DNA from 2 places in the Achromobacter sp. FW305-C-13 genome. Region 2 is predicted to be linked to the other one. Evidence: riboswitches for the same ligand, from Rfam matches in the RefSeq annotation. Region 2 holds a riboswitch; the other holds the start of a gene.
What was found. Region 2 has a riboswitch for glycine ahead of AC3WMU_RS01470 (D-amino acid dehydrogenase). Riboswitches for the same ligand answer to the same signal wherever they lie in the genome.

Region 1: another riboswitch for glycine. It lies ahead of gcvT (glycine cleavage system aminomethyltransferase GcvT); the one in region 2 lies ahead of AC3WMU_RS01470 (D-amino acid dehydrogenase).

What each region holds. Positions count from the first base shown of each region.
Region 1 covers NZ_JBYSYN010000002.1:788,630-796,030, forward strand. The annotation lists gene AC3WMU_RS15095 (superoxide dismutase) at 1-93, shown strand, start outside; gene AC3WMU_RS15100 (ZIP family metal transporter) at 125-1,018, shown strand; glycine riboswitch at 1,250-1,346, shown strand; glycine riboswitch at 1,381-1,505, shown strand; gene gcvT (glycine cleavage system aminomethyltransferase GcvT) at 1,597-2,697, shown strand; gene gcvH (glycine cleavage system protein GcvH) at 2,797-3,174, shown strand; gene gcvP (aminomethyl-transferring glycine dehydrogenase) at 3,245-6,118, shown strand; gene AC3WMU_RS15120 (DUF945 family protein) at 6,218-7,401, opposite strand, start outside.
Region 2 covers NZ_JBYSYN010000001.1:312,059-319,459, forward strand. The annotation lists gene AC3WMU_RS01465 (autotransporter domain-containing protein) at 1-822, shown strand, start outside; gene AC3WMU_RS01470 (D-amino acid dehydrogenase) at 835-2,064, opposite strand; glycine riboswitch at 2,105-2,204, opposite strand; glycine riboswitch at 2,205-2,295, opposite strand; gene ampC (class C beta-lactamase) at 2,396-3,580, shown strand; gene AC3WMU_RS01480 (3-hydroxybutyryl-CoA dehydrogenase) at 3,550-4,593, opposite strand; gene AC3WMU_RS01485 (NAD/NADP octopine/nopaline dehydrogenase family protein) at 4,587-5,684, opposite strand; gene AC3WMU_RS01490 (AraC-like ligand-binding domain-containing protein) at 5,789-6,772, opposite strand; gene AC3WMU_RS01495 (spinster family MFS transporter) at 6,893-7,401, shown strand, end outside.

The DNA.
Region 1 (7,401 bases), on a different contig from region 2:
TATCAGAACCGCCGTCCCGAATATATCGGCGCCTTCTACAATGTCGTGAACTGGCCCGAAGTGGCTCGCCGCTATGCGGCCGCGAAGGGCTGAGCGCATCTCTCTCAAGGAGGGGAGCGGCCCTATGAACACCTTCAGCCGTCATCGCGTGCGGCCCGCGGCCACCAGCATCAGCGTGTGGACGCTTGCCGTCATGGTGTCCTGCCTGGCGCTGCATCAGCTCTGGGCCTACCTGGACGTGCGCGCGCCGCACGTGGCCGACGCGCTGCTGGGCGGCTTGGTGGCGGCCGCCGCCACCGCGCTGGGCACGCTTCCCATTCTCTTCGCCCGCACCATCCCGCAGAAGGTGCAGGACAGCATGTTCGGCTTTGGCGCCGGGGTGATGCTGGCCGCCAGCGCCTTTTCGCTGGTGGCGCCCGGCATCGAGGCTGCCAAGACCCAGGGCATGGGGCCGTGGGGTGCAGGCCTGACCGTCGGCGCGGCCATCCTGCTGGGCGCGGCAGTCCTGCTGGTGATGGACCGGACCCTGCCGCATGAGCATTTCATCAAGGGCCGCGAGGGCATCGAGGCGCACCGCCTGCGGCGCACCTGGCTGTTCGTGTTCGCCATCACCTTGCACAACCTGCCCGAAGGCCTGGCCATCGGCGTGGGTTATGCGGGCAGCGACCCCGTGCGGGGCACCGCATTGGCTACAGGCATTGCCATCCAGGACATCCCGGAAGGCCTGGTCGTGGCGGTGGCGCTGCTGGCCGCCGGCTACAAGCGCTCCTTCGCCGTGGCGTTGGGCATGCTGTCCGGGCTCGTTGAACCGCTGGGCGCGGTGATCGGCGCCGCTATCGTCGGATTCTCGGCGCCGATGCTGCCGTGGGGCCTGGGTTTTGCGGCCGGCGCCATGCTTTTCGTCATCAGCCACGAGATCATCCCGGAGTCGCACCGCAAGGGCCACGAGGTTTATGCCACCTGCGGGTTGATGATCGGGTTCGTCTTGATGATGTTGCTGGACACCGCGTTGGGATGACCCGGCTGGGCGTCAGAAGGACGGGTTTTCCCCGCCGGGCCGCCCCAAGGGGAAAAAGCCCCCTTGGGGGGCAGCAAGCACGCGTAGCGTGCGCGGCGTGGAGGCCTTTTCCCCGCCGGGCCGCCCCAAGGGGAAAAAGCCCCCTCGGGGGGCAGCAAGCACGCGTAGCGTGCGCGGCGTGGGGGCCTTTCCCGAGGGCTTCTTTTCGTTGTATGCTTGGCGCCGCTGTCACGCATGTTTGCGGGAGAGAGCGGCCTTTCATTTCGGGCCGCCGCCGAAGGCGCAATTCGCCCAGAATCGCTCAGGTAACCGATACCGCACATGCTTGCCCTGTCCCGGTTTTTTACCGTGCGGACGCGGCAAAACAGTACTCTGGAGAGACCTGGCGCCGACCCTGAAGAAGGGACACAACGAGCAGCCCAGGCGCCGAAGGTGCAAACCCGCCATGCGCGGGGCAACTCTCAGGCAAAAGGACAGAGGGGCGGAAGATTCAGCCGTAGCCGCGCGGGCGTAGTCCGCCTGCCGCGACCGGCATTCCGTAACCCTGGCAGAGCCCTGCCGTCCCGGAGTTTCCGCGCATGTCCGCAACCCTCAAACGCACCCCGCTGGCCGAAGAACATATCGCCTCCGGCGCCCGAATGGTCGATTTCGGCGGATGGGACATGCCCTTGGCCTACGGCTCGCAGCTGGAAGAACACCACGCGGTGCGCCAGGACGCCGGCATGTTCGACGTGTCGCACATGCTGAACGCCGACGTCGTCGGCCCGGACGCCTTTGCCTTCCTGCAGCGCCTGGTCGCCAATGACGTGGCCAAGCTGACGGTGCCGGGCAAGGCGCTCTACTCCTGCATGCTGAACCCGCAAGGCGGTGTCATCGACGACCTGATCATCTACTTTTTCGCCGCCGACGAATGGCGCGTGGTGGTCAACGCCGGCACGGCCGACAAAGACATGGCCTGGATGCAGCGCGTGAAGCAGGCCGGCAATTTCGACGTCACCATCACCCCGCGCCGCGATCTGGCCATGGTGGCCGTGCAGGGCCCGAACGCCCGCGCCAAGGTCTGGGCTGCCCGCCCGGCCTGGCAGGCCGCAACCGAAGCGCTGACCCCCTTCGTCGCCGCCATCGTGGGCGACGACACGCTTGTCGCCCGTACCGGCTACACCGGTGAAGACGGCTTTGAAATCGTCCTGCCCGCTACCGAAGTCGTGCAGCTGTGGCGTGATCTCGTCGCCCAGGGCGTGCGCCCCGCGGGCCTGGGCGCGCGCGACACGCTGCGCCTGGAGGCCGGCATGAACCTGTACGGCCAGGACATGGACGAGCTGACGCACCCTGACCAGGCCGGCCTGACCTGGACCGTCTCCCTGAAAGACGCTGAGCGCCGTTTCATCGGCCGCGACGCGCTGGAGCAGTTCGCCACCCCCGCCACCTTCATCGGCCTGAAGCTGCAAGAGCGCGGCGTCATGCGCGCCCACATGGCCGTGCGTACGCCGGCCGGCACGGGTGAACTCACCAGCGGCACCATGTCGCCCACCCTGGGCGTGTCGGTCGGCTTTGCCCGCCTGCCGCAAGGCGTGCGTCCGGGCGACACGGTCGAGGTCGACATCCGCGGCAAATGGGTGCCCGCCCTGGTCTGCAAACTGCCGTTTGTCCGTAACGGCAAAGCCGTCGAACACTCGTAAACTCGAAGCTTCGCGCGAGCGCCGGCCCGGCCAGGGCAAGCGTCGCCCGCGCGAGGCGCGCAACACCATTCATCTACCCGCATTCCCTCAGGAGTTCCCATGAGTCTGCCCACCGATCGCAAGTACACCCAGTCCCACGAATGGGTCAAAGCTGAAGGCGACGTGTTCGTCGTCGGCATCACCGACACCGCCCAGGATCAATTGGGCGATCTGGTTTTCGTTGGCGACGTGAAGGTCGGCGCCAAGCTGAACGCGGGCGAAACCGCCGGCGTGGTCGAGTCGGTCAAGGCCGCCTCCGACATCTACGCACCCGTGGCCGGCGAAATCGTCGCGTTCAACGATGAGCTGGAAAACAACCCCAACCTGATCAACGAATCGGCCTTCACCGCCTGGATCTTCAAGATCAAGCCGGTCAACGCCGCCGATGCCGACAAGCTGCTTGACGCTGCCGGCTACGAAGCCGTCGCCAACGGCTAAAGCTGGCCCGAGGCGGGCACGGCCCCTGTGTCGCGCCCGCCCTGACGCACCACCACCCCGAGATCCCCCCATGTCGCGCGCCCTAGACACCCATACCGACTTCATTCCCCGCCACATCGGCCCCTCCGATGCCGACCAGGCCACCATGCTGAGCGTGATTGGCAGCCCCAGCCTGGACGCCTTGATCGAAGAAGTCGTGCCCGCCAAGATCCGCAGCCAGGCCCCGTTGGCGCTGCCGCCCTCGCGCAGCGAAACCGACGTGCTGGCCGAACTGAAGCAGATCGCGGGCCGCAACAAGGTCTACCGCAACTACATCGGCCAGGGTTACTACGGCACGCAGACGCCCAACGTCGTGCTGCGCAATATTCTTGAGAACCCCGCCTGGTACACGGCCTACACGCCTTACCAGCCGGAGATCTCGCAGGGCCGTCTTGAAGCCCTGCTGAACTACCAGACCATGGTCGCGGACCTGACCGGGCTGGACATTTCCAACGCCTCGCTGCTGGATGAAAGCACCGCTGCCGCCGAAGCCATGACGCTGGCCCGCCGCGGCGCCAAGTCGCAAAGCCCGGTGTTCTTCATCTCGCGCCATGTGCATCCCCAGACCATTGAAGTCGTGCGCACGCGCGCCGAAGGCCTGGGACTGGAAATCGCGGTGGGCGACGAGGCCGAAGGCCTGCCCGAGTGCTTCGGCGTACTGCTGCAGTACCCGCACAGCACCGGCTCCGTCGCCGACTATCGCAAGCTGACCGAAACCGCCCACGCGCAAGGCGCCGTGGTGGCGTGCGCCACCGACCTGCTGGCGCTGGCCGTGCTGGCCGCCCCGGGCGAGTGGGGCGCGGACATCGCTATCGGTTCGGCGCAACGCTTCGGCGTGCCGTTCGGATTCGGCGGCCCGCACGCTGGCTTCATGGCCTGCAAGGATTCGTTCAAGCGCAACATGGCTGGCCGCCTGGTCGGCGTGTCCAAGGACTCGCAAGGCAATCCGGCCATGCGTCTGGCGCTGCAGACGCGCGAACAGCACATCCGCCGCGAAAAGGCGACGTCGAACATCTGCACCGCGCAGGTGCTGCTGGCCGTGATGGCCGGCATGTACGCTGTGTGGCACGGCCCGGTTGGCATCCGCCGCATCGCCTGCCGCGTGCAGCGCAGCACCGCCATCCTGCGCGCCGAACTCGTGAAGCTGGGCGTGAAGGTCGTGAACGACACGTTCTTCGACACGCTGTTGCTGGAAACCGGCCCCGCGACCCCGGCCATCCTGACGGCCGCCGAGTGCGAGCACATCAACCTGCGCCGCGTCGACGGCGCCCGCCTGGCGGTGTCGCTGGACGAGACCGTCACCACGGCCGACCTGCAAGCGCTGGTCAACGTGTTCGCCGCCGGCCTGGAGCGCGATGATGTCGAGCTCGACATCGACGCGCTGGACGCCGCCGCCGCGGGCGGCATCCCCGCTTCGGTGGCCCGCGAAAGCGCCATCCTGACGCACCCGGTCTTCTCCAGCGTGCAGTCCGAAACCGACATGCTGCGCTACCTGCGCCGCCTGGCCGACAAGGATCTGGCCCTGGATCGCACGATGATCCCGCTGGGCTCGTGCACCATGAAGCTGAACGCCACCGCCGAGATGATCCCGATCACCTGGCCCGAGTTCGCGCTGATCCACCCGTTCGCACCCGCTTCGCAAAGCCAGGGCTACAACGAGCTGATCGATCGCCTGTCGGCCGCGCTGTGCGAGATCACCGGCTACGACAACATCAGCCTGCAGCCCAACTCGGGCGCGCAGGGCGAATACGCCGGCCTGCTGGCGATTCGCGGCTACCACCAGGCCAACGGCCAGCATCAGCGCAACGTCTGCCTGATCCCGTCGTCGGCGCACGGCACCAACCCTGCCTCGGCGCAGTTGGCCGGCATGGACGTGGTGGTGGTGGCCTCCGACTCCAACGGCAACGTCGACTTGGGCGACCTGCGCGCCAAGATCGAACAGGTCGGCGACAATCTGGCCGCGCTGATGATCACCTACCCGTCCACGCACGGCGTGTTCGAAGAAGCCGTGACCGAGATCTGCGATCTGGTCCACCAGGCTGGCGGCCAGGTCTACCTGGATGGCGCCAACATGAACGCGATGGTCGGCGTGGCCCAGCCGGGCAAGTTCGGTTCGGACGTGTCCCACCTGAACCTGCACAAGACGTTCTGCATTCCGCACGGTGGCGGCGGCCCCGGCGTGGGTCCCGTGGCGGTGCGCGCCCATCTGGCGCCGTACCTGCCGGGGGTGGTGAACGAGCAGGGCAAGCTGCACGGCGACGCGAAGGTCGGCCCCGTGTCGGCCGCGCCGTTCGGTTCCGCCGGCATCCTGCCGATTCCGTTCGTGTACATCTCGCTGATGGGCGCCGACGGCCTGCGCCGCGCTACCGAAGTGGCCATCCTGAACGCCAACTACATCGCCACCCGCCTGCGTGACCACTACCCGGTCCTGTACGCGGGCCGCAACGGCCGCGTGGCGCATGAATGCATCCTGGACGTGCGTCCGCTGAAGGAAGTCAGCGGCATCAGCGCCGAAGACATCGCCAAGCGCCTGATGGACTATGGTTTCCATGCGCCGACCATGAGCTTCCCGGTGGCCGGCACGCTGATGGTCGAGCCGACGGAATCCGAAGGCGTGGCCGAGCTGGACCGCTTCATCGACGCGATGATCTCGATCCGCGAGGAAATCGCCCAGGTCGAACGCGGCGAACGCGACCGCGAAGACAACGTCCTGAAGAACGCGCCGCACACCGCACAGATGCTGCTGGCCGAAGAATGGCTGCACGACTACCCGCGCCAGCAGGCTGCCTATCCGGTGGCGTCGCTGCGCGAGGCCAAGTACTGGCCGCCGGTGGGCCGTGTGGACAACGCCTACGGCGACCGCAACCTGGTGTGCGCGTGCCTGCCGATCGAAGCGTACGCCTGATGGCTTGAGCCGGGATCGGGATCAGGTTGATCCCGATCCGGCAATAAAAAACCCCCATCTTTCGATGGGGGTTTTTCTTTGGGCCTTCGTGGCAGCGGCTTACTTGGTGGCCGCGCCCTTGCTCAGCGTGCCGAAGTCTTCGGCGATACTGATGAAGGTGTTCAGCAGGATCTGCAGGTTTTCCTTGCCGATGCCGCCTTCCGCGTTCATGTCCATCTGCAGCACAGCCTGGTTCTTGTCGTCCAGGTAGGCACGGGTCCAGCGGTATTCCTGGTTCCACGTGTTGATGGCTTTCAGGGACATCGGCTTCTTGGTCTTGTACGTGGCCGTCACGACCAGGTCCAGGCACTTCTCGGTGAAGTCGTTGCACAGGAATTCCAGGCGCAGGTCGCTGGCGCCCGTGGTGCCGGTATCCAGCACCAGCACGGGGCCTTCGTCACCGTCGCTCTTCTTCACCGTGTAGCCCATGTCGTCCAGCATGCTGCTGACCGTATCCAGGCTGAAGTCCTGCATCAGGCCGGCCACCGGCGTGTCGGACACGGCCGGTTCTTCCTGGCTCATGCCGGGCATCTGCTCTTCTTCGTCTTCGTCGTCCATGGAACCCATGCCGGCTGCGCCCAGCAGGCCGGAGAAGAGTTCGTCGGCCGGGATCTTCTTGCCGTTCAGGTCGCCCATGCCTTCAGCGAAGGTGAACTTGCCGACGATGTTGTCGCCTTCGTTCTTGCCCACGTTGAACATCTCGGCCATGCCGGACATCTGGCGCACGTTCTGTTCGGCTTCCTCAGCAGCCTTGTCGGCGGCCATGCCGTCCTTCTTGACGGCGTATTGCGTCATCAGGTCCTGGACCATCGGCTTGGAGATGATCAGCGTGGCGTCGATGCGCTTGATGGCCTGGACGGCGATTTCCTGCGGCGTCAGGTTCTTGACGTCGGGCGGGTTGGCCAGATCCAGCGTGAAGGTCAGCTTGCTTTCGCCCTTGCCGGTCTTCCAGCTAAGCGGATCGATGCTGAATGACGGGTTGCCGGCCAGCAGCTTGCCGGCGTTATCCAGCAGCACCTGGACCTGCTCGTCCTTCAGGCCTTCGTCTTCGGCGTTCGCCATGTACTGGCGCATCAATTGGTTGTAGGTGTCCGACAACTGCTTGACGGCCTGGCCGTCAAGCTTGGCCAGCTTGATCACGGCCTGGCCGTTGCCCAGCGCCACGTCGTTCACGGTGATGTCGCCAGTCTGGTAGGCGGCCTGCACGTTGATCGACTTGTCGTCTTCCGACAGCTTCACGCCGT
Region 2 (7,401 bases):
GCCGAGCTTGTCGGCACCTGGCAGACGCTGGATGGCAACGGCAACGCCTCGCGCGTGGATCAGCGTACCGGCGGCGTGTTCGTCGGTGCAGACCACGCGGTGGGCGGCGGCTGGCGCTTGGGCGGCGCGTTGGGCTACACCGATAGCCGCATCCGGGTCGATGCGAATTCGTCCAAGGCGGATGTCGACAGCTACAGCGCCACGGTCTATGGCGGCAAGGCCTTCCAGGCCGGACCGGGCAAGATCAACCTGCTGGTCGGCGCCGGCTACACCTGGCACGACGTTTCCACGACACGCAACGTTGCGGTCGCGGGCCAGCAAGACAAGCTGACCGCGGACTACGGCGCCAGCACGGGCCAGCTCTTCACCGAAGTCGGTTATGCGTGGCCGGTGGCGGAGCGGGCGCAACTGGAACCGTTCGCGGGCGTGGCGTGGTCCGACACGCGTACCCGGGGCTTCCAGGAATCGGGTGGCTTGGCGGCATTGAGCGGGGAAAGCAACCGCAATTCGCTGACTACCACGACCCTGGGCCTGCGCGGCAAGACGGCGTTCTCCGCGGGTAAGACGGAGGGCGTGTTGCGTGCGGCCGCAGGCTGGCGGCACGCGTTCGGCGACGTTGAATCGCGGACCCGCCTGGCGTTCAACGGCAGCCAGCCCTTCACGGTATCCGGCGCGCCGCTGGCGCGCGACGCGGCGTTCACCGAGCTGGGCGTGGATATCGCGGTGTCGCGTTCTGCCACCATCGGCATCACCTACAGCGGCCAGTTCGGAGGCGGCAATCGCGAGAATGCCGGCTCCGTGGGCGTGACCTGGCGCTACTGATCGGGCGCCAGCTCAAGGCAGCGGCAGCGTCTTCCCGACGCTTGCCGCCAGCATCTGCGCGGTGGCCGCCGACAGGGTCCATCCCAGGTGGCCGTGGCCCGTGTTGTAGAACACGCCCGGGCGCTTGCCCGGGCCGACTCGCGGCATCATGTTGGGCGTCATGGGGCGCAGGCCGCACCAGGGCACCACGCGCGATGTCCGGATGTTGGGGAAATGCTTGCGCGTCCAGTCGATCAGCGGCTGCACGCGTTCTGCGCGGATGTCCATGTTGAAGCCGTTGAATTCCGCCGTGCCGGCCACGCGGAAACGGTCACCCAGCCGGCTGGTGACGATCTTGGCCGCTTCGTCCAGCAGGCTGACACGGGGGGCGGCGTCCCGGCTTTGCGCGTCGTCCAGGTGCACGCTGATGGAATAGCCCTTGACCGGATAGATGTTCAGCGTGTCGCCCATCTGTCGCGCGAACTTGCGGCTGACGGCGCCGGCGCAGATGACGACGGCATCGGTTTCGTGCTGCTCGCGCTGGGTGCCGCCTTCGCGCAGGACGTCCAGCACATAGGGACGGCTGTCGCGGCTGATCTGCTCGATGTCGGCGTCCTGCACGAACGTGACGCCATGGCGTTCGCACGCGCGCGCCAGGCCGCTCGTGAATTTGTGGATGTCGCCGGTGGCGTCCGACGGCGTGTAGAAGCCGCCGTGGCAATCCGTTTGCAGCGTGGGTTCGATATTGCGGGCTTCGCTGCCGGATACCGCGTACCGCTCCAGGCCGCCTGCCTGCAACAGCGCGTTCGAACGGCGGGCGGCGTCGAAGCTGGCCGCGTCGTGGTAGATGTGCAGGATGCCCCGGCGTTCCAGGTCGAAGTCGATGCCTTCGGCTTCGGCCATGTCGAAGAGATGCTGGCGTGCTTCGATGGCCAACCTCGTGGTGGCGATGGTGTTTTCGCGGTAGTTCGGGATCTGCGCCATGAACTGCGCCAGCCACGAATACTTGTGCCAGCTGAACTTGGGGTTCAGCAATAGCGGCGCGTTCTTGCGCCACATCCAGCGCAGGCCCTTCAGGACGGTGGCGGTGCTGTTCCAGACCTCGGCGTTGCTGGCCGACAGCTGGCCGCCATTGGCGTAGGACGTTTCCATGGCGGGATAGCGCTGGCGGTCGTAGACGGTGACCTGGTATCCCAGCTTGGACAAGGCATAGGCGGACGTGACGCCGGTGATACCGGCGCCAATGATGGCGATGCGGGGCATGATGGCTCCAGATTGAGTGGCCGCGGCCCGAACTGGCCGCCGCACCCCATCTGTCTTGGTACCTGAGAGCTTCACCCGCTGCGCTGATGACGGCGGGATCCCCTTCGGTGGGCGCGCACGGCGCCTCTCTCCAGATTGTCTAGACTCGCGCAGTCCTGTTGCCTGAGAGTTTCCGGGGCGGTTGCTCCGTCGGCGCCGGCCGCAAGGGCCAGTCTCTTCTGCGCGGTTTTGAATCGACGGAATAGAGAATAGCCAAGTTCTTGTCGAATGGGATTCAGGGTAAGTACTATGTCGGGCGGTCGGCAGCGGCTGGAAATGAAGGGATAGGACCATGAGAATGCAAGTTGAAAGTACCCGGCGCATCGCCTTGTCGGGGCTGGCGGTTTTGGCGCTGGGCGCAGGCGCTGCGCAGGCGTTTGCCGCGCCGACGCCTCCCGTAGACCCGACCACGGCCAGCCGCAGCATCGACGAAGCCGCGCAGGCCGTGATGCGCGAATACGGCGTGCCCGGCATGGCGATCGCCATCACGCGGGACGGCCGGCAGCAGTTCTACAGCTATGGCGTGGCCTCGCGCCAGACCCAGGCCAAAGTCAGCCGCGACACCCTGTTCGAGGTGGGCTCGATCAGCAAGACCTACACCGCGACCCTGGCGGCCTATGCCGAAGTGCTGGGCAAGCTGTCGTTGAACGACAGCCCCGCGCGCTTCCTGCCCGTCTTGCAGGGGTCGGATTTCGGGAAGCTGACGCTCGTCCATCTGGGCACGCATACCGGCGGAGGGTTTCCGTTGCAGGTGCCCGACGCCGTGCGCAACGACGCGCAGTTGATGGATTACCTGAAGGCCTGGAGGCCCCAGTACCCAGCGGGCACGTACCGCACCTATGCCAATCCCAGCATCGGGATGCTTGGGGTGGTGGCCGCCAAGAGCCTGGGCGAACCGTTCGCCAACGCCATGGAAAAGACGCTGTTTCCCAAATTGGGTTTGTCGCACACGTACATCGACGTGCCGGCCGCCGCGATGGGTGACTACGCTCAGGGCTACAACAAACAGGATGCGCCGGTGCGCGTGAATCCGGGCGTGCTGGCGGCGGAGGCCTATGGCGTGAAGACCAGCGCGCGCGACCTGCTGCGCTTTGTCGAGGCCAATCTGAATACGGCGGGCGACGCCGCTATCCAGCGCGCCGTCGCCCGCACGCACGTGGGCTATTACCGGATAGGGGACATGACGCAGGACCTGGCCTGGGAGCAGCTTGCCTATCCCGCCACGCTGGATGCGCTGTTGACAGCGAATGCGGGCACGCTGAACAGCCAGAGCCATCCGGCGGCCGCACTGAATCCCCCGCTTGCACCGCAGGATGCCGTGTGGATCAACAAGACGGGATCGACCAACGGCTTCGGGGCCTATGTGGCGTTCGTGCCGGCCAGGAAGGCGGGGGTCGTGATCCTGGCCAACAAGAACTATCCGAACGAGGCCCGCGTGCGGCTGGCCTACCGGATACTGGAAGAACTCGCGCGCTGAGCGTCAGCGGCGGTTTGGGGCTCGGCAGGGGCTGCGCCCGCGCGCGGCAGCAGTCCCATGATTTCCAGCCGCTGGCACAGCTGCCCCAGACGCTCCAATTTGTAGGCGTCCACGTCCACGCCGGCGTAGTCGTAAAAGCCCTGGGCGTCGCGCAGGCCGTTGCGGCCTTCCTGCATATTGCGAGCAATGACTTCAGGTGAGGCGAAGCGGGGGCCGATGGCTTCGGACAGGTAGCGCGAGGCGTAGTAAAGGATGTCGCCGCCGCCCCAATCGATGAATTCCAGCAAGCCCAGCACCGAAAAGCGCAGCCCGAAGCCCAGCCGGACGGCGGTATCGATGTCTTCGGCGCTGGCGACGCCTTCCTCCACCATGCGGGCGGCCTCGTTCATGGCAAGTGCCTGGATGCGGGGCACGATGTAGCCTGCGGACGGCGCGCACTGCACCGGCACCTTGCCCGCTTGGCGCAACGCCTCCAGCAGCTGCTGGGCGGCAGCGTCGCGCGTCTTGGGCCCCCGGCTGACTTCCACCAGCGGAATCAAGGCGGCGGGGTTCAACCAGTGCGCGTTCAGAAAGCGCTCGGGGTGCGGCACCAGTTCGGCCAGTTCGGTGACCAGGAAGGTGGACGTGGTGGATGCAATGACGGCGTCTGGCGTGCAGGTTTCCCCTAGCCATTGGAAGGCATCGCGCTTGGCGTCCAGCCGCTCCGGCACGGCCTCGAACACGATGCGCGCGCTTTGCAGGTCAGCCGTGGCGTCGTCGCGCCGACACAGCCGCACGCGGCCCATCACGGCATCCGCCTGGCCGGCGTCCAGCAGGCCCAGTTGGCCGAACGTGGCGAGCTCGCGGCGCAGGTTGGCCCGCACGCGGGCGTCGTGCGCGGATTGTTCTGTGGGCTGCCGCGGCTTGATGTCGATCAGCGTCACGTCCCGCCCGGCCAGCAGGTATGACAGGGTGATGCCTTCGCCCATGCGGCCGGCGCCGATCACGCAGATTCTGTCGGCCATGGTCAGCATCCTTGTGCCAGCAATTCGGCCATGCCACGGCGCGACAAGGCGTCCAGCCCCAGGCCTTCCAGGGTACGGCCTTCGGCGTACAGATCGCGTCCCGTGATGGCGCTGGCGACGCTCAGCAAGCCTTGCGCCACCGGGGTGGGCACGCCCGCCCACCGGCCGGCAGACACCAGGAACGACAGTCCTAGCCGCGTGTCTTCCAGCATGTAGCGGTGGGTATGCAGGTCGATGGTTTCGCGCCAGTCGCCGCTATCGGTCAGTTTGCCGTGGGCGCCGCGGCCGTACATCCATTCGTCGCCTTCGCGGGCGTAATGGTCGGCCAGCGGAAAGTGCGGCGCGGCATAGCCCAGGGCGACGCGGATGGCGATGCGTTCGGCGTCCAGCGCGTCGGTCACGCGGCGGATCGAGGCCTGCGTGCCTTCGTTGTGGATGTCCCACTTGTCGAAATGTTCCAGCGGGCCGGCGTTCATCATGATGAGGGGCGGGTGGATGATCGGGCCGGCATTCATCAGCGCACCGGACAGGCCGTCCTCGATGGGTTCGATGGCCGGATAGGCCTGCCGCAGCAGCGCCAGGGCTTCCTCCGACAGACGGCTGGGGAATACGCCCGTGGGCAGGCGGGTGGCGTAGCCGCTGATCACCACCTGGTTGCCGTGCTTGCGGGCCAGGTAGGGCAGCGTGCCGGTTTCCGCATAGGCGACGCGGGCCGGATTGCCCGCGTCTTTCTGGGCGCGGGCGAAGAGGTAGCTGCCGAAGGTGCCCGGCGGCAGGAACACGACCTGTCCATCGCGCAACAGCGGGCCAAGCGCCGGCGCCAGCGCCTGGTGCGTCGTGGCGGGTAGCGGGATGACCAATAGTTGCGCATGGGTCACCGCGTCTTCCAGAGCGTCCGTCAGCTGCAGATGACCGGGGCCCGCGCCCACCGGGACCTGGCGTGTGCCGCGGTAGTCGGTGACGGTCAACGCGCCCGCATCCCGCAAGCCCTGGAACGCGCTGCGGTCGCGGCGCCACCAGCGCACCTCATGCCCCTTTTCCGCCAGCTCGGCCGCCGCCGCATAGCAGCCGTGGCCGCCGCCTATTACGCTGATTCGCATGATCAAGCTCCTTCGATTGAAGCTTGATCCTAGCGGCGGCGCCAGGCGCGGGCTGCGCAAAATGCGCAAGCGCCGTTCCGATCCGGCAAGGGAATGGGCCGCGCTTATCCGCGATGCTGCCGCAAGGTGTCCGACGGCAGGCAGCCGTAGCGCTTGCGGTAATGCGTGGCGAAATGGCCGAAGCTCGTCACGCCATGGCGCAGCAGGATGTCGGTCACGCTGTCGCCCGTGCGCGCGGACTCAAGCGCCGCATGGACCAGCGCCAGGCGCTGATTGCGCACGTAGTCGCTGGGGCTTTGCTTGAGGAACTGCGTGAAGCCGTTCTGCAGCGTGCGAATCGACACGCCGCAGTGCGCCGCCAGATCCGCCAGCGAGATGGATTCGTCGACGTGGGTTTCGATGTATTCCCGTGCTCGGCGCACATGCTGGGGTAAAGGCTGCCTGCGATCGGCGCGCAGCAGGTCCGAATAATTGTGGGGCAACTGCGTCAGCAGCAGGGCCAGCAGATAGTCGGAGAAGCCTGCCGCCAGTGTCTGCGTCACGCCGTCGATCGCGGGGTGCTGGTACAGCCGGCACAGGTAGTCCAGCGTTTCGCGCACGGCGGCCAGGCCCGGTGCATCGGGGTCCACTTCCAGGTCGAACACCAGCGCATGGCGGATCGGCCGGTCCAGCAGGCGTTGCAACTGCTGTTCCAGCGCCTGCCGTTCCACGCGCAGGATCAGGTTGCGGCAATCCCGCCCGATGCTGATCACGCTGGGTTCCGAGGGCGACGAGATCGTCAGGCCGCCTTCACGCATGAGCGCGCGGCGCTTGCCCAGCGTGACCAGGCCGGAGCCTTGCAAGGTGATGCGGATCAGGTAATAGCTGGCGATGTCGCCGGCATCGATTTCGACTTCCGCGCCGTAGTGCAGGTCGAACAGCGCCGCGCTGCCGAAGAACACGCCGTACAGCCGTGACTGCAAGGGTTTCCCCTGAGCGACGCACATACGGTGCGACCACAGGTGCTGGCTGACCTGGTCCTTGATCTCGGTGGCGTTGCCCGAGTCCAGCAAGCAATGGCGGTTCAGCGGATAGGTGTCGTTGAACATGCTTTCCTGCGCGGTGGGAACAGTCGTTGCGTCCGGCGTATAGAGTCCGGTTGCGCAAAGACCTACAACAGATGGACAAACGGGACGCAGCCCGATCCCGGCACACTCCAAGGGAAAAACATGACTGACGCCACCCGGCAGCAAGGGACAAGACGAAGCTACGCCTACGAGTGGTACGTCGTCGTGATATGCATGCTAGCGTACATATTTTCCTTCGTCGACAGACAGATCCTGGCGCTGATGATCGAACCCATCAAGCACGATCTGCAGCTGTCCGACACGCAATTCAGCCTGCTGCACGGCCTGGCGTTTTCCTTGTTCTACGCCTTCATGGGCATTCCGATCGCCTTGCTGGCCGACCGCTATTCGCGGCCGAAGATCATCGCGATCGGGGTGGCGTTCTGGAGCCTGGCCACGGCCGCCTGTGGGCTGTCGCGCAATTTCGCGCAGATGTTCCTGGCGCGCATCGGCGTGGGCGTGGGCGAAGCCGCCTTGTCGCCCGCCACCTATTCCATGCTTAGCGACATGTTCCCGCGTGAGAAGCTGGGGCGTGCGGTGGGTATCTATTCGATCGGGTCGTTCATCGGCGGCGGCATGGCCTTCCTGATCGGCGGCTATGTCATCGACTT